2 regions of the Methylophaga sp. SB9B genome follow, and region 2 is predicted to be linked to the other one. Evidence: riboswitches for the same ligand, from Rfam matches in the RefSeq annotation. Region 2 holds a riboswitch; the other holds the start of a gene.
The links. Region 2 has a riboswitch for cobalamin ahead of E8Q33_RS06230 (TonB-dependent receptor domain-containing protein). Riboswitches for the same ligand answer to the same signal wherever they lie in the genome.
Positions count from the first base shown of each region.

Region 1: linked by a shared signal. The riboswitch ahead of E8Q33_RS15645 (hypothetical protein) and the one ahead of E8Q33_RS06230 (TonB-dependent receptor domain-containing protein) in region 2 are both predicted to bind cobalamin.

Region 1 is NZ_SSXS01000007.1:61,947-71,294, forward strand. Features, by position in the region: partial or broken gene secF (protein translocase subunit SecF) at 1-502, shown strand, start outside; gene E8Q33_RS08980 (calcium/sodium antiporter) at 592-1,647, shown strand; gene E8Q33_RS08985 (M48 family metalloprotease) at 1,697-2,719, opposite strand; gene E8Q33_RS08990 (LemA family protein) at 2,722-3,300, opposite strand; cobalamin riboswitch at 3,492-3,739, shown strand; gene E8Q33_RS15645 (hypothetical protein) at 3,840-4,682, shown strand; gene E8Q33_RS16430 (cobaltochelatase subunit CobN) at 4,694-6,781, shown strand; gene E8Q33_RS16435 (cobaltochelatase subunit CobN) at 6,778-8,226, shown strand; gene E8Q33_RS09000 (MotA/TolQ/ExbB proton channel family protein) at 8,226-8,672, shown strand; gene E8Q33_RS09005 (DUF2149 domain-containing protein) at 8,665-8,964, shown strand; gene ettA (energy-dependent translational throttle protein EttA) at 9,087-9,348, shown strand, end outside.
Region 2 is NZ_SSXS01000004.1:184,883-194,230, forward strand. Features, by position in the region: gene E8Q33_RS06230 (TonB-dependent receptor domain-containing protein) at 1-1,743, opposite strand, end outside; cobalamin riboswitch at 1,804-1,999, opposite strand; cobalamin riboswitch at 2,079-2,282, shown strand; gene E8Q33_RS06235 (hypothetical protein) at 2,337-2,912, shown strand; gene E8Q33_RS06240 (cobyrinate a,c-diamide synthase) at 2,912-4,204, shown strand; gene bluB (5,6-dimethylbenzimidazole synthase) at 4,201-4,863, shown strand; gene cbiB (adenosylcobinamide-phosphate synthase CbiB) at 4,860-5,768, shown strand; gene cobD (threonine-phosphate decarboxylase CobD) at 5,761-6,750, shown strand; gene E8Q33_RS06260 (cobyric acid synthase) at 6,747-8,213, shown strand; partial or broken gene cobU (bifunctional adenosylcobinamide kinase/adenosylcobinamide-phosphate guanylyltransferase) at 8,206-8,723, shown strand; gene cobT (nicotinate-nucleotide--dimethylbenzimidazole phosphoribosyltransferase) at 8,724-9,348, shown strand, end outside.

The DNA.
Region 1 (9,348 bases), on a different contig from region 2:
TCTGTGGATTAGGTTTGAATATCACTTTGCCTTGGCGGCGACATTAACGATTGGTCTGGATTTAACCAAAACCATTGGCTTTTTTGTGTTGGCTGGGGTGGAATTCAATCTGACTGCAGTGGCAGCATTATTGGCGTTGATTGGTTATTCAGTAAATGACAAGGTGGTGGTGTTTGACCGGGTGCGGGAAAACCTGCGGTTAACGCCTGATAAACCGATGCTGGAATTGCTCAATGAGAGTATTACTTCGACATTAACGCGTACAGTATTTACCTCAGTCACCACATTTCTGGCATTGATTCCAATGGCCGTTGCCGGTGGTAGTGCGGTGGCCAGCTTTGCTTTGCCGATGTTATTCGGCATTGTGATTGGCACCAGTTCATCGGTATTTATCGCTGCACCGATAGTGTTCTGGATGGGACAGCATCGTATGCGAAAAGGCCTGTCCCAGTTACGCCCTTCAGCTGAAGAAATGCAAAAGAAACTGGATGCCATTATGTAAATAAATTCAGCTTTACTTTGTAAGTGATTAATTAAAATAAGCTTTATGGTGATGACTTTCACCATAAAGCTTCACTTAAGGATAAAAAGATGACCTGGTTAATGTTAGCAGCAGGATTAGTATTGCTGATTGTCGGTGCAGAGCTGCTGGTTAAAGGTGCTTCACGTTTAGCGACCAGTTTTGGTATTCCGGCACTTGTGGTTGGCCTGACAGTAGTGGCATTTGGCACCAGTGCACCCGAATTAGCCGTTAGTGTAAAAGCCGCTTTTTCCGGGCAAGCTGAAATGGCTATTGCCAATGTGGTAGGCAGTAATATTTTTAATATTCTGTTTATATTGGGCTTAGCAGCTTTGATTATGCCGCTAATAGTTTCTCAACAACTGATTCGTCAAGATGTACCGATCATGATTGGGGTCAGTTTTTTGGCTTTATGGATGATACAGGATGGCAGCATCGGCAAACTGGAAGCAGCTTTGCTGGTATTGGGAGTGGTTTTGTATACTTTGTTCTTGTTCTATCAGGGCAAAAAAACCGGTATTGATTCAAGCGAAGTAACCACAGAAAAGCCTGCCCCAACATGGCAGAATTTATTGCTTATCATTGTTGGTTTGGCTTTATTGGTGCTCGGCGCACGTTGGTTAGTGCAAAGTGCGGTCACTATTGCTTCATCCTTTGGTGTCAGCGAAGCCGTGATTGGCTTAACCATTGTGGCTGCCGGCACTTCGTTACCAGAAGTTATGACGTCTATTATTGCCACCATCAAAGGTGAACGCGATATTGCCATCGGCAATGTAGTGGGCAGTAATATCTTTAATATTCTGGCGGTGCTGGGTTTATCCGGCTTGATCTCCCCTATGCCATTAATAGCCAGCGAGCAGTTAATGCAAATAGATGTTCCAGTGATGGTCGCAGTAGCTGTGTTATGTCTGCCATTGTTCTTTCTTGGCGGTACCTTAAACCGTTTCGAGGGCTTTTTATTTCTGGTGCTATATGTGGCCTACGTCTGGTTTACCATTGCGATAGCGTTATCACTGCCCTACTTACAAGATTTACAAACCGGTCTTGTTTATGGGCTAGGCCCACTGGTTGGGTTTTATGTATTTCTCTGTCTGGTTAATGATTTATTACGTCGACGTTATAAGTAATGCAGACCTTCATTAAATCTTTCAAATGCAAGGCAGGTAATTACGTAGATTAATTAATTTCCACTGTCGGCCAACCTTGAATTTCCGGGTCAAAACTAGGATCCAAGGCTTGTATACGTTTGACCAAAGGCGGATGGGTGGAGAGTAATCCGGACATTTTGTTTGAAAGTTCAGCAAACATCATATGTCTGGCCTCTTCCAACTCATCATGTACGGTTGCATTAGCGCCTTTCTGACTCAGACTGCCTATCTTTTTCAGAGCGCCAGCTAGAGAGTCAGGATCACTGGTAAAGCGCGTGGCGTCTGCATCGGCCAGATATTCACGTTGACGAGAAATTGCTGCCTGCATGACCTTACCCATAAATGCACCTAATAATCCCAACAGGATCAGTGCAATACCAATCAACGCTAACTGGGCTCCCCCATTTTTGCCGCCGCGACCTCCGGAATGCATCAGAATCCGTCCCAATACATATAAAGCCATCAATCCATGAATTAGGCCGATCACCCGCAGATTAAGCCGCATATCGAGATTGCGGATATGGGCAAATTCGTGGGCAACTACCGCTGCAAGTTCATCACGAGTCAATATTTTTAAAGCGCCACGAGTAACAGCAATAGCGGATTTATCGGGTGAACTGCCTGCTGCAAAAGCGTTGATCCCAGCTTCATTTTCCAGCACAAAAATATGCGGTGCTGGCATGCTGGCACCCAGAGCGACTTCTTCAACGATATTTTTATAACGGGTAATTAACGGATCATTGGTTTCATCATTTACGTCGGTTGCCCCCAGGCTTTGAGCAACTTTTACTCCGTCACCGCCCATGCTGAGCATTTTCCAAACAGACGTTAAGACAATCACCGTCGCTACGCCAGCTGCAACCCAGCCAAATAAATACCAGTCCACGATGACCTGTGCGGACTGATTCATGGTTTCAGATGGCAACCTGACCGATGCCAGGGCAGCAATTACAGTGGCAATTAAGGCAACTGAAAAGATAAACATTGCCATCATCAGCCGACTTTGTTTTCGAGCATTGGCGCCTAATTGATAGCTGCTCATTTCAGCCATGATTAAAACTCAACCTTTGGCACATTCTGAATAGCTTCACGGTCATCAAAATCCAGCTCTGATGCACGCGTAAAACTGAACATATTCGCCAGAATATTGGTTGGAAAGGTTTCCAGCACATTGTTATATTCAAGTACGGTATTGTTATAGCCACGCCGTGATGCTGCGACTTTGTTTTCAATACTGGTCAACTGCTCCATCAAATCACGGAAAGCACCATCGGCTTTCAGATCTGGATACGCTTCTGATAAAGCAAAAATACCGCCCATCGCTTTACCCAATAACCCTTCTGCCTGTCCAAGTGCCAGCATGGATGTGGCATCGCCCGAGTCAATTTGGCCGCGCATTTTTTCTGCCTGATTACGGGCTTCAATGACACCCGTCAGGGTTTCCTGCTCATGTTTGGCATAGCCTTTAACGGTGTTGACTAACTGCGGAATCATGTCATGACGTTGTTTAAGCATTACGTCTATCTGTTTGAATGCATTCTGAAAAATATTGCGATGCCGGACTAATTTATTGTATTCAATGATGACATATAAAATCAGTAGCCCCACGATGGCCAGTAATACCCATTCCATATTTCTCTCCTTTTTTAATTTAACGTAATGATTGGTTATCAATTTAGATAACCCACAGTATCAAACAGCTTACTGACTATGAAAGCTAAGGGCCATTAACGTTCAGCAAAATACTATCTCAATGTCACGATCAGTCTCATTAATGTATTACTACCAATATCGCCTGGTTTGACTGATTACCATTGTCTGTATTATCGCTGGCAGTTTCAGGTGCCTTTATTACAACATGTGATAAAGGTTAAACGGGAAACAGGTGACCCAATGATTTGGTTATTCCTGTACTGCCCCCGCAACGGTAAACAGTTATTTCATTGCTCTGGTCGCTATCTGCTTGATAGATCGACAGTCACTGTACTTAAACAGTATGGGAAGACGAGAAATGCCGCCATTTATGGCTAAGCTGTAAGTCCGGAGACCGGCCCGAAGCTAACTAAGGAGTCGTGGCGGGGTGCCTGAACGTTTCCGAGATTACACCCATACTGTCCCCCTGCCCGCTATTTACCTAACTGGTAGCTGCTTTTGCTGCGGCAGGATGTCTTATGTTTCATAAATTTAATTCTCACACGAGTCTTTTTCGACCCGTTTCTTTGTTTGCTCTGTTGTTTTCTCTATTGGCATCTGCTGTTTATGCCAGTGATCGCAACGTGACGGTTATTGTTTCAGATCGTTCTGCCCCGACGTTGGTCTCTGGAGCACATCAGTTATTACAGCAACATCCCGATGCAGACATTCAAATCCGTACTGTCAGTCAGCTTAATGCTTTAAATGACAATGAGTTGCAGAAATTAATCGATAGCAGCGGCAGCTTATTAATGGTTGGCGTATTTGGTGATCCGGTTGAGCGTTTACTGGCACGTCAATACAGCACTACACAAAAACGCTATGTTTTACATAGTGATCAGCGACTCACGGCATTAAACAGTGTTCCACTTACGCAATCTATTCCTGAACAAGTACTTAGCGACAAAACATCCTTAAGTTCAGCAGATGACTTAAAGGCTCTGCAAGCCAACTATCCGGAGTATGTTAACTGGTTGCAGGCACGCGCCTATTGGGTAAATCGTTCGACAGAGAATTCACGTAGTCTGCTGGAAATGTTGCTAAGCGATGGCAATATAAAAACTGAATTACAACCTATTGGGGCTTTACGCTTTGCTTTGCATAACGACGATAAAACTCACTGGTTAACCCATGATGAACTAGCGAAACAACTGGATGGCTCACAGCCTGTTGTCTGGTTGCTCGATCATGATACCGGTGATTTAACGGGCGAATGGCAATTGCATCAACAGTATTGTCAGGCGCTTAATAGCCAATGTGTATCGGTATTGGCCGCCTGGGGTGAACCAGTGTTGATGCGATTCAGACTATTAAAAAGGTAATGAATGAATCTTTGCCAATCACACCATGGGGAATCGTTTCTTTACAGGATTTTGTGATTGGTGGCGGTGATGGTCGTGAGCAGGTTGAACAATTATTTACTGAACTGAATGTTCCGGTATTAAAAAGCGTTCGGCTGAATGAATTGAGTGAGGCGGATTATGCCTTATCTGCACAAGGCATTCCGCGTGATTCCATTCATTACCGGATTGCCATGCCTGAGTTGCAAGGTGTCAGTCAGCCACAGATTCTGGCTTTGACCGAACCTGCAAAAATCGATAAACAAACCGGGGCCCAGCTGACTCAAAGCCTGCCTATTGCGGCACAAATAAATCGTCAGGCACAGCGCATGCAACGCTGGCTGGATCTGCAACAAAAAGACAACGCTGATAAACGTGTCGCCATTGTGTATTACAACCATCCACCGGGCAGACATAATATTGGTGCTGATAATCTGAATGTGCCTGAAAGTCTGCTGGAAATATTACATGGTCTTAAAGATGCAGGTTATCAGACCGGTGAATTACCCAAAGACGCTGAGGCTTTGCTTGATTTGCTGCAATTTCAAGGGGTGAATTTACCTGAAGACGCTGAGGCTTTATCTGCGATGTCCAAGGTCGCCAACACCATGACAGCGGATGATTATCAACGCTGGTTCAAACAGTTACCGGCAACTGTTCAGGCTGAAATGATTGATGGTCCTTTGGCAGTATTACAGCAGCGGATGCGTGATGCCATTGAGCAGGCGCTGGCATTGGAAAATGTAACCATTCGGCAGTCTCAGCTGCAGTTACTGTCAGCATTTATGCAGCAGACCTCTACGGATATTCATCATGCGCTGGATGGTTTGCGTCACCCCGGTCGCAGTCGGGCATTGGATTTATTAACTCAGCTGGAACAGGATTATCAGCAGATCATCGATGCAGCTGCTCAAGGTAAAAAGCCTGACTGGCAACATAACGAATCATTGCATAATGCCCTGTTGGAAATGCAGATCGAGGGTATTCGTGGCTGGGGTGAAATCCCCGGCAAAGTGATGGTCTGGGATAATCAACTACTGATGCCCGGTGTGCAATTTGGCAATGTGTTTATCGGCCCTCAACCACCACGTGGCTGGGAGATCCACGAGGAACTATTGCATGCCAATATGTCCTTCCCGCCGCCACATCAATATCTCGCTTTTTATCATTTTATCCAGTCGCAATTTAACGCTGATGCGATGGTGCATGTTGGTCGACATTCCACCTATGAGTTTTTGCCCAAACGCGCTGTCGGTCTTGGTGAGGATGATTACCCCACTATTATCGCTGGGGATGTGCCAGGTCTTTATCCGTATATAGTCGATGGCGTCGGGGAAGGCATCCAGGCTAAACGGCGTGGTCAGGCGGTTATCATTGATCATTTGACTCCCCCGCTCGCCGTTACTGAATTGTATGACGATTTGCTGCAACTACGTCAATTGATTGAAAGCGCTGAAGCCGCTTCAGACAAAGCCACCCGGGATCGCGCTATTGTCACCTTACGTGAGCAAATCGAAACCATGGGTCTGCGTGATGAATTAATTGCCAGCATGGATGAAGAGCTGCAAGTTCGTGGCGCTGGTTTTGAAGAAATTGATGATGATTTTCTGCTGCATGAAGTCGGTCATTATCTGACGCATTTTCAGGAAACCTTTATGCCATTGGGATTGCATGTATTTGGTCGTGACTGGTCAGCTGAAGGTCTGGATACCATGATGAATTCAATGCTGGATAAATCCGAGCCCAGCGAACAACAACGCAATGAGATATATCAGAGATTACAAATATCTCCTGCTGCTGAAATTGACGCCTTACTGAATGGTCTGAATGGGCGATTTATCTCACCAGGTAAAGGCAATGATCCGATCCGCACACCCGATGCACTGCCCACCGGGCGAAATTTTTATGCGTTGGATGGCAGTTTACTGCGACCCGTGTGGGTTTTGATATTGGTCAGCAACTGGCTGCGCCGGTATTGGCTGGCGAAAAAGGCAATATTGAAGGTCATGAAGTTGGCGATCGCAATAAACAAGGCGTCATTCTCTGGGCCTCTGATTCGGTGCGTGATGAAGGTGCAATGATTGCTTTTGGCATGAAGCTGCTGGGTGTCCGCCCGATATGGAATAGCCGGGGCATTATCAAAGGTCTTGAGCGTCTGCCATTAAATGAGGAACAACCGCAGCGGCTGGACGTGCTGTTTACCACCTCAGGTCTATTCAGGGATTTATATGGGGAACATCTGGTATTGCTCGATAAAGCCAGCTTGTTGGCATTGGATGCCAGTCGTGATCTGATTATTCGTGATTACCCTGCTCTGGCCATTGCGCTTAAAGCAGCTCTGCAACCGTTAGGCGAATGGCAACAAGGTGGCGAGGAAGCTTTGAATAAAAATCTGGTGGCATCAAATTGGGTTAATGAAGCCAGACAACGTTTGGCACAGCAACCGGATCTCGATCCGGCACAATTAGGTCGTGAAACCAGCCTTCGTGTATTTGGCATCGCACCAGGATCTTATGGTGCTGGCATTAATCGTCTGGTTGAACGATCTTCGGCCTGGGAGGATCGCAGTGAACTGGCCGATGTGTTTATCAAACGTATGGCTCATGCCTATGGCAGTGGTCTGCAGGGTGAATCGCAACCAGACTTGTTCAAACAGCAACTTGCCGGGGTTTCACAGACTTTTCTGGGACGGGCCAGTAATCTGTACGGTCTGATGGATAACAATGATGCATTTGATTATCTCGGCGGTTTTAATCTGGCGGTGGAAACAGTCAGTGGCCAGCAACCTGGCAGCGCGGTGATTAATCACAGTAATGACGATAACCTGCGAATCGATAATCTGCCACAAGCTCTGCTCAGTGAATTGCGTGCTCGTTATCTGAATCCACAATGGATTAAACCGTTGATGAATGAAGGCTATGCCGGTGCCCGCACCATGGGCAGTGAATTTATTGAATATCTTTGGGGTTGGCAGGTGACCAGCCCAGAGATCATTACCGATCAGGTCTGGGAAGAAGTTAAAGCGGTGTATGTAGATGACAGCCTGCAATTGGGATTGGATGAATTTCTCAGTAATAGCCATCAGCAACATGTGCAAACCAATATTTTAGCCGTGATGTTGGTTGCCATTGATAAAGGCTTCTGGGATGCCGATCTGGCAACGCAAAAACAATTAGCCGAACAGTTTGCTGCCAATATTATTAAAAAAGGCATTCCCGGCAGTGGTCATACCCATGCCAATCATCCAATGTATGATTTTGTGAAATCACAGCTTGATGCGGATACGGCTGAAGCCTTGGAAGCCGTATTGGCACGTAGTCGCATGCAAACTTCAGAGCTCGAATCGTCACCGACGCATATCCAGGAATTACAGTTAAATCAGGATGATAGCCAGCAAAACGATAAAGTTGATCAAGGTGCTGACTCAAACTCGAACGATAAAAATCTGCTTTGGTTATGGACGTTACTGGCATTATCAGTAATTGTCGCAGCCGGTTTATGGCGTGGTCGTAAAGGAGCTATGTAATGTATCCACACTTTTCACTGGAATTGATGCACCAGCTGACCGGACTGTTATTAACCCCGGTGGTCTGGGCTTTATTGTTTTTTGTCGGGCTGGCTGTATATGAAACCGGTATCGCCATTGGCGAGCGTTTTTGGGGAATTGCCCGTCTGACAAAACAACTGGACAGTGCATCGCTCATTGCACTTGGCAAACGTCGGATTGAACGAGCAGATTTTATTACTCGTCTAGCACCAATGCTTGGCTTGATGGGGACATTGATTCCTCTAGGTCCAGGTCTTGCCGCATTAGGCGAAGGACAACTAAGCATTCTGACAACGGCGATGACAGTGGCGTTTGATACCACGGTTATTGGTTTATTGGCTGGCATGATCGGCTTTGTTATTGGCCGTATGCGTCGGCGTTGGTATGACGCGGCTTTAACTCAGTTGGAACAGCAAAATGGATAAATGGCGGCGTAGTTCATTTCTGGATACCGATGAAGATCCATTGGGTCCATTAGCCAATCTGATTGATATTGTGCTGGTATTTGCCTGTGGGCTAATCGCAGCACTGGTCGCGTTCAGCACTGATTTACAGGATCACTTTGAAGTACAGCCGCAGGAGATCACTCTCGGTAAAGAACTGCCAAAACTGCCCGACAATATGCAGCAACAGATGCAGGATGGCAGTGGCTATGAAGCGGTTGGTCAGGTATATCGTGATCCCCAAACCGGCAAGCTGATTTTAATTGGTGAGTGATTTTTTTGGGTTGTTGATCTTTTAGAATCTAAACAAAAGATTTTCGCTCAGCCCGCCAAACCAAAAGTAATTTCAGGTAGAATCACCGCTTCTACTGAACTCCTGTTTTATTGGATTTTAAAATGGCTCAATACGTATACAGCATGAACCGCGTTGGCAAAATCGTGCCGCCCAAACGCGAAATATTAAAAGATATTTCCCTGTCCTTTTTCCCCGGCGCCAAAATCGGTGTATTGGGTTTAAATGGTTCAGGTAAATCCACCCTGCTTCGCATTATGGCCGGTGAAGATAAGGATTATATTGGCGAAGCCAGACCGATGCCGAATATGAAGGTCGGTTATCTGCCACAGGAACCTCAGCTGGATGACAGCAAAACCGTTCGTG
Region 2 (9,348 bases):
ACGAAGATCTAATAAGCCAAAGCCACTGAGTTTAATGTCATTATCTTTATCACTATAACTTTCACCTCTTAACTTCCAGCTTGCGCCTGTAGACCATTTATTCCATTGGCGATCAGCATGAAAATTGGCAATACGTTTTGCCCTTCTTTGCAACACATTTCCAGTTTCTTCATCTTCTGGCTTAACAAAAGATGCATCAAATGACAAAAGCCATTCTGCTACTGTTGTATTCAATTCGAACTCTAGGCCTTTAATTTTAGCCTCTGACACATTAGAAGGTTGAAATAATCCTGAAGGAGTCGCTGCCCATTCTATTAAATCTCTTACTTCATTCTGATAAGCGTTAACAGCCCATTTCCCCCAGGCTGGACTCCCAGTCAAACCAACCCCATAAGATTTCGATTTTTCCGGAAGAATATCCAGATTGCCTGCACCTGGCCAATAAAGATCATTAAACGTTGGTGTTTGAAATCCTGTACCAGCATTTAATGAGATTCGTAATTCGTCATTTAACCAATATCCATAATCGGCTGTTCCAGTATTACGATGACCAAACGCCTCGTTATCATCATGGCGCACACTCAAGAGCCACTCGTGTCGACCTGCACTGGCTTGCCAGCTTACGAAGGCAGCTTTGTTATCACGAGACTTTTCCGCATACTCATTAGAGCTTTCGACCCGGTCATGATCATAATCAAAACCGATATTAAGCTGTTGAGTTTCACTAAGACTCAGAGTGTTTATCCAACTTGCAGAACGATTCCGGGTATTGAATTTCGATTCATTTACACCCACTTTGACGCTTTGAAAACGATCCCACGATTCGCCCAACATAAAACGCATAGACCACAGATCGTTAATCACCAGTGAGCTATTTACACCAAGAATTTGTTGAATGTTTTTGCTATGAATAGGGTCTTGAAGAATATTGGTGTTACGAACAAAAGAACCATTGTCGTATTCGTTATAGCTGTTTGCCCGCAATATATTTGCCCCAACAGACCAGCTATCGCTAACATTATGATCAACTTTCAACGATAAACTGCTATTTCGATACCCATCATGATCAGGTGTCGCATACGTTCTAACGGGGTTATCCAATGTGTCCTGTGCGTCAATGCCATTTGTTGTTAAGTAACTATATCCCAGGTTATAACGAGTTTTTTCATTTCCACCACTCACTCCCGCCGTGGCTTTTTGAGTGTTTTTGCTGCCTGTAGCTAATGAAAAATATGGTTTAGTTTCACCAGATCTGCCTTGCTTAGTAAAAATCTGAATAACACCGCCGATCGCTTCTGAACCATAAATTCCCGACCGTGGGCCACGAACGATCTCAATTCGTTCTATCTGTTCAACAGGGAAATCCTGTAGTGATGTTCCGCCTGAAGTAGCAGATTGCCATTTAACACCATCAACTAAAACCAAAACATGATCACTGGCGGTACCGCGCATGTATAGGCTGGTTCCTTTACCCAATCCACCATTTTGGACCATGTCGATACCGGGTGTTCTGGATAAAAGTGTAGGCAAATCCAAAATCTGCAAACGATCAATATCTGCACGGGTAATAACGGTATTGGGTGCCAACGCATTTTCCGTGGGCATACGGTTTGCTGTGATGGTTATTGCGTCAAGGGATTCCTGTTCAGCAAAAGCTGAAACAGAAAAGGTGGAAGTTGCCAGTGCAGCCAATGTCAAACGTGCACAGACACGCAAAGGCATAGCCTTTGTTGAAGGTTTCATATTGTCTCCTAGGGATACGCTCACCCGCGATCCAGGTTAATAAAGTCACACAACACGATTTGGTTGTGATGAACTTCAGGCCGGTCTCCGGACTCACGTTGTGGCTTGCGCCAGTACACCCGCCTTCCCACGATTAATCGCAGTGGCTGATTGGATGCATTTTCAACGTTTACCGTTGCGGGGGCAGTGTTGGTTTTGCACCAACTTCCCGTTTAACTCTGATGGGTATCAAAGCACCTGAAGAGGCGCGCATCTTAAATCTCCCATGGCTTATCGTCAAACCTGATAAGGGCAATAAATGATTTCCAAATTGACAATATAGCTTGCTAATCCTTATTCTGTCGGCAGTTTCAGGTGTCGCGAAAGTGATGAAACGGGAAGTCGGTGCAGCCAAACTTTGGATAAACCCGACACTGCCCCCGCAACGGTAAATAAGTTCAGGTTGAACGTTACGCCACTGTATCAATTACGGGAAGGTGTTCAGCTGGTGATAGTACCGCTTATGAGTCCGGAGACCGGCCTGAAATATCCTGGTCTGTTGACCGAAAATGCTATTAACCAAGTTGTGCGGGTGAGCACATCGGAGAATCTCAATGTCGTTATTGTCTCAACGTCAGCAACTGATCGTGGCTGCGCTTCTTGCCTTATTAATGGTGATGACTCGTGGTCATCATTTTGCCGATATCAACGTTTTACCTAGCGCATCATGGGCAGTATTTCTGCTCGCCGGATTTTATCTGGCCTCAAAATTGTGGTTTCCGGCTTTTTTAGGTCTGGCTGTAGTGCTGGATTTAATGTCGGTTTACATAGGCGGTGCCAGTAATTTCTGTGTCTCCCCCGCCTATGGCTTTATGTTACCCGCATATGGCAGTTTGTGGCTGGCAGGTCGCTGGTTTCAATCAAAATACCAATTTAACTGGACGGCTCTGTTTACGCTGGCGATGACGCTGGTGACGGTTACCGCAGTTGCCGGCCTGTTCAGTGGCGGCGGTTTTTACTGGTTTTCAGGTCGTTATGTCGATCCAACCATGGCTGAATATCTGACCCGGTTCGTCCAGTCCTATCCTGGTAACCTGAGTAAATTAAGCTTTTACATTGCTGCTGCCGCGGTAATTCATATCAGCTTCCGTTTTGCGAATTTGAGCCAGCGCAGTAATCAGCTACGTTAATGTCAAAGCAGCCGCAAACCTGCGCTGCGTTGATTATTGCTGCCCCCGCCTCAGGTCAAGGTAAAACAACTATTACCGCGACCTTGGCGTGGCATTATCGACGTCAGGGTAAACAGGTCCGAATTTTCAAAGTGGGTCCAGACTTTCTGGACCCAATGATCTTGTCATTTGCCTCCGGCCATCCGGTTTATCAAGTTGATTTATGGATGGTCGGTGAAACTCACTCCAGACAATTGATTGCCAACGCCGCCAAACAGGCAGATATTATTCTGATTGAAGGCGTGATGGGTTTGTTTGATGGTTCGCCTTCTACAGCTGATCTGGCTGCCATTCTGGGAATCCCGGTTTTAGCAGTCATAGATGCCAGTGCCATGGCACAAACATTCGCCGCTTTAGCGTTCGGCTTAGCCAACTTTCGTCAGGATGTGACTTTGGCTGGCGTTCTGGCCAATCGTGTGGGCAGTGCCAGACATACTGAAATGCTGACATCCGCTTTACCAGAAGATCTGCCCTGCCTTGCTACTATGCCTCGCCAAACTGAGAGTTTGCCCAGCCGTTATCTGGGTTTGGTTCAGGCTGATGAACTCACTGATTTGAGTGAGCGTCTGGACAAACTGGCAGATAGCATTCAGCTCAATCCCGAATTTGTTTTGCCGCAAATCAAACTAGACTGCGAACCTGTTGAAGCTTTACCCCCATTATTAAAAGATCTTCGCATCGGCGTGGCTAAGGATGCAGCATTTGCCTTTATTTACCAGGCTAATCTGGATTGTTTAACCGCAATGGGCGCTAAGCTGGTATTTTTCTCGCCATTGACTGACTCAAAACTTCCTGAAGTGGATAGTCTTTATCTGCCCGGTGGTTACCCTGAACTGCATCTGGAAACACTCAGCCAAAATATGTCGATGCGTCAGGCGATATGTGAACACATTAATGCCAATAAACCTGTTGTGGCTGAATGTGGTGGCATGCTGTATTTATGCCGTACATTAACCGATAAGCATGGCCAACAAGCTGAAATGTGTGGCGTGCTTGCCGCTGATGCCAAACTACAAACCAGACTGACAGCCTTGGCTCTGCAACAAGTCACTATTGATAACCACACTTTACGTGGTCACACCTACCACCATTCATTGTTGGAAAATCAACCCGACGCTATCGTCTATGCTGAATGCCCGAATGGCAATAAAGTCTCTGAAGCCGTGTTTCAGCAACAACGGCTGACCGCCAGCTATATCCACTTTTATTTCCAGTCTTCCCCCGGACTTATTGCTCGCTGGTTTACCTCATGAGTCAGGATAAATACCGTTTTAATGAGCAGGATCGTGAGGCGGTTTATCGCGCTATTGGTGAGCGTCGGGATATGCGCCATTTTATTGCTGATCCCATCGATCAGGATATTCTGCAGCGATTATTTCAAGCAGCCTGGCAGGCTCCCAGTGTAGGACTGATGCAGCCTTGGCGGATGATTCGGATTACCGATAACGCCATACGCAACGCTATTCATCAACTCGTTGAAAACGAGAGAGTTCTGACTGCCAAGGCGTTGGGTGAACGCGAAACGGAATTTCTGCAGCTGAAAGTCGAAGGCATCAAGGATTGCGCTGAAGTGTTGGTTGTTTCGTTGATGGATAAACGTGAGTCGCATATTTTTGGTCGCCGCACCCTGCCGGAAATGGATCTGGCCTCGGTATCGTGTGCCATTCAGAATATGTGGCTGGCTGCACGTGCCGAAGGATTGGGCATGGGCTGGGTCTCATTATTTGATCCCAAAAAATTAGCCGATTTACTGGGGATTCCTGATGGTGCCTGCCCGGTGGCGATTCTGTGTCTGGGTCATGTTGATGATTTTTACCAACAGCCCATGCTGGAGCAGGAAAACTGGCGACAACGTCAGCCCCTGGATGAGCTTATCTTTGAAAACCGCTGGGAAAACAAAACCAAAACATGACCTTTATTATCATGCTCAGTGCTTTGATCATTGACTGGTTTGCTGGCGAACCAAAACGGTTACATCCTCTGGTCGGTTTTGGCACTTTGGGGAATAAAATCGAAGCACGTCTTAATCACTCCCATCATCATCGATTTGTTCAGTTTTTTGCTGGCATGTTGGCATTGGTCATTTGTGTTGTTCCTATTACTGTTGTTACTTATTTGCTAAGCCAGATTCCTCTATGGGGAAGTCTGTTTTCAGTTGTGCTATTAACGCTGTGCCTGGGTCATCGCAGTTTATTTGATCATGCCCGACCTATCCTGCATGCCATGCAACAAGGCGATATCGAACACGCAAGAACATTGACCAGCCGCATTGTCAGTCGGGATAAAGAGCATATTGATGTGAATAAAGCCACGATTGAATCCGTGTTGGAAAATGGCAATGATGCGGTTTTTGGCACACTTTTCTGGTTTGTTATCGGTGGTGCAGCCGGAGCAGTCGCATACCGTCTGGTCAATACACTGGATGCCATGTGGGGCTATCGAACTCAACGCTTTTTCTATTTTGGCAAAACGGCAGCTCGGTTCGATGATGTATTAAATTTTGTGCCCGCCCGACTGACCGCTTTAAGTTATGCCCTGCTTGGCAATACTCGGAAGGCATTGAGCTGCTGGCGTCAGCAAGCACCATTATGGGACAGCCCAAATGCCGGCCCGGTAATGGCAAGTGGTGCGGGCGCTTTAGATGTTCAATTAGGTGGAACCGCTTGTTATCACGGTGAATGGCATCAACGTCCACAGCTTGGTACATCAAATTCGGCTGAAGCAAACGATATTGGGCGTGCTTTAAGATTGGTCTCTAACAGTGTGCTGTTATGGCTTGCCGTTACAGGGATTATTACGGGGATCATTTATGCTTAATCATGGTGGCCGAATTCACGCCTATGCCAAACAATATGGTATCACCACCAATGACTGGCTGGATCTGTCTACCGGTATAAACCCCAACGGCTGGCCGGTGCCTGATTTCATCCCGGCAGCACTTTGGACAAGGTTGCCCGAAAATGAAGATGATTTAATTGACCAGGCTAAAGCTTATTATCAATGCCAGCATATTCTGCCAGTTGCCGGTTCTCAGGCTGCTATACAGATGTTACCGACTTTAAGAGCAGCTTGTCGGGTCGCCGTTCTATCACCAGCTTATGAAGAACATCGTCATTGCTGGCAGCAGGCAGGTCATGAAGTAGTGGCGTTGGAAAGCTTTGAACTGGAACAGCAAATTGAACAGTTTGATGTCGTCGTGGTGGTTCATCCAAATAATCCCAGTGGTGAAACATTTGACACAACACGTTTGATGAACTGGCATGAACGTTTGCAAAAACGCGGTGGCTGGTTAATTGTTGATGAAGCGTTTATTGATATCACACCGGAACGCAGCTTGGCTTCACAATCAGCTCTGCAGGGACTGATTGTTTTACGTTCATTGGGGAAATTTTTTGGGCTTGCTGGTTTAAGAGTCGGCTTTGTGATGAGCCACACTGATTTATTAACTCAGCTTGCTGAAAAAGCCGGCCCATGGTCAATTGCCTCAGCCTCGAGATGGATAGCCAGTCAGGCACTGGCCGATAAAAACTGGCAACAGCAATCGCGTCAGTATCTGCCGCAACACGCCCAACGATTGACTGAGCTGCTCGGTCAATATCATTTAGCACCAAGCGGCGGCTGCGCCTTATTTCAATGGATTAAAACCGCTCATGCTGTCAGCATTCATCATCAACTGGCCCAACAAGGTATTCTTTGTCGATTATTCGATCGACCGGCAGCCTTAAGGTTTGGCTTACCAGCAACTGAACAGGACTGGTTACGTCTGGAAACCGCTTTGCAGCAGGTCATACAAACATGACGGCTAAAACATTAATGGTTCAGGGCACTACCTCTGATGCCGGTAAAAGCACACTGGTGACGGCGTTATGTCGTTGGCTGGTGAAACAGGATTATTCTGTTGCTCCATTCAAACCACAGAATATGGCGCTAAACAGTGCTGTGACTGCCGATGGCGGTGAAATTGGTCGAGCTCAGGCCGTTCAGGCTCAGGCCTGCAATCTGCCGCCGCATATCGATATGAATCCGGTTTTGCTGAAGCCTAACAGTGATACCGGTGCTCAGGTAATTATTCATGGCAAAGCTATTGCCAATATGGATGCGCGGTTTTACCACGACTATAAACAAACCGCGATGACCGCCGTGCTGGAATCGCATACCCGTCTGCTTAAACAATATGATGTGGTGATAGTAGAAGGTGCTGGCTCACCGGCAGAAATCAATCTGCGCGATCGCGATATTGCCAATATGGGCTTTGCCGAGGCAGTAGACTGTCCTGTGATCCTGGTTGCAGATATTGATCGTGGCGGTGTCTTTGCCCATCTGGTGGGTACTTTGGATCTTCTGTCAGCTTCTGAGCAACAGCGTGTTAAAGGTTTTGTGATTAACCGTTTTCGTGGTGATATAAGCCTATTGCAATCAGGTCTGGACTGGCTGGAACAACGCACTGGCAAAACGGTTCTAGGCGTTCTGCCCTATCTGCATGGACTGCATCTGGAAGCCGAAGATGCGATTAATATTTCGCAGGTGGAAAAAGCCGACAATGTGCTGAACGTTATCGTGCCGGTCCTGCCACGTATCAGTAACCATACCGACCTGGATCCATTACGCCTGCACCCAAACGTAAACTTACAATTTATCGGCCCGGATTCACCGATACCGCCAGCTGATTTGATCATTCTGCCGGGCAGTAAACATGTTAGTGCTGATCTGCAATGGCTGGAACAACAAGGCTGGCCTGCAGCGATTCAAAAACATCTGCGGTACGGGGGCAAACTGCTGGGGATTTGTGGCGGTTTTCAAATGCTGGGTCAGCAGATTGATGATCCAACCGGCTTTGAAGGTTCGCCTGGTACTTGCAAAAAAGGTCTCGGTTTACTGGATATGCACACGACCCTGCATGCCGAGAAACAATTACGGCAAAATCAGGGACATTTATTGCTCAATAATGCTGCTACCAGTGGCTACGAAATTCATGCCGGTGTCAGTGAAGGCAAAGCCTTATTGCGTCCGCTGCTACAGTTGTCGCATGGTCCAGATGGAGCGATCAGTGAAGATCAACAGATTATAGGCACCTATCTGCATGGTTTGTTTGAACAGCAAACAAGCTCTGATGCCTTGCTGCAATGGGCTGGACTGAATAACGTAAGCAGCCCGGATTATCATGCTTTGCGTGAAGCGGATATTGAACGACTGGCCGAGATGGTTGAACAACATATGGATACCACAGCACTACTGGCAATTTTAAAGGCAGCAAATGGCTAAAACCCTAATCCTCGGCGGCGTAAAATCCGGTAAAAGCCGACTGGCCGAACAACGAGCAACCAACAGCAAATTATCAGTCTGCTATGTGGCGACAGCCGCGCGGATGACAGTGAAATGCAACAACGTATTGCGTTGCATCAACAGCAACGTCCTGCTCATTGGACTACTGTCGAAGTACCACTCAATCTTGCCGCTGCATTGCAGCAACATGACGATGCAGATAAATGTATTTTGGTGGATTGCCTGACCTTATGGCTGACCAATTTGCTGCTCGCCGATGATGAGAATTTATTAACTAACGAAATCCAACTATTACTTGAGACTCTGCCAACTCTGCAGGCTGAAATCATACTGGTCAGCAATGAAACCAGTATGGGCATAGTGCCGATGGGCGAATTGACCAGACGATTTTGTGATGAGGCCGGCCGCCTGCATCAACAACTTGCTGTGCTGATGGATAATGTCATCCTCACCGTGGCAGGTTTGCCGCATGCATTGAAAGGAAACTGAATGATCGACTTCACCCAATGGTTAACATTACCCGCCAAAACGATTGACCAAAATGCTGCAGATGCAGCGTTAACGCGACAAAGCCAGCTGACCAAACCGGCAGGCTCATTAGGCCTCCTCGAACAACTAGCAGTGCAACTGGCGGCATTGCAAGGCACAAGTCCACAAGCTGACCATGTGCATATCACCGTTTATGCTGCTGATCATGGCGTGATGGCGGAAAACATTTCAGCCTATCCACAATCCGTTACCGCGGCGATGATTCGTAATTTCGCTAGTGGAGGCGCGGCTATTAGCGTTTTAGCAAAACATTTGGATGCCTCGCTGGACGTGATCAATGTTGGCACTGTCAGTGAATTGGAAGAGATTAAAGGCGTGCAGGATCAACGAATCGCAAATGGTACGGCTAACTTTCATCAGCATGCAGCAATGACCGAAGCAGAATGCCAACAAGCCATGCTGATTGGTCAACATAATGTCGAATGCAGTCTGCAGAACGGTACCCAGCTTTATATTGCCGGTGATATGGGAATTGGCAACACTACGGCAGCCAGTGCAATGGCCTGTGCGATGTTGAATCTACCGGCCAGTCAGTTGGCCGGTCCAGGTACCGGACTTAATGCTG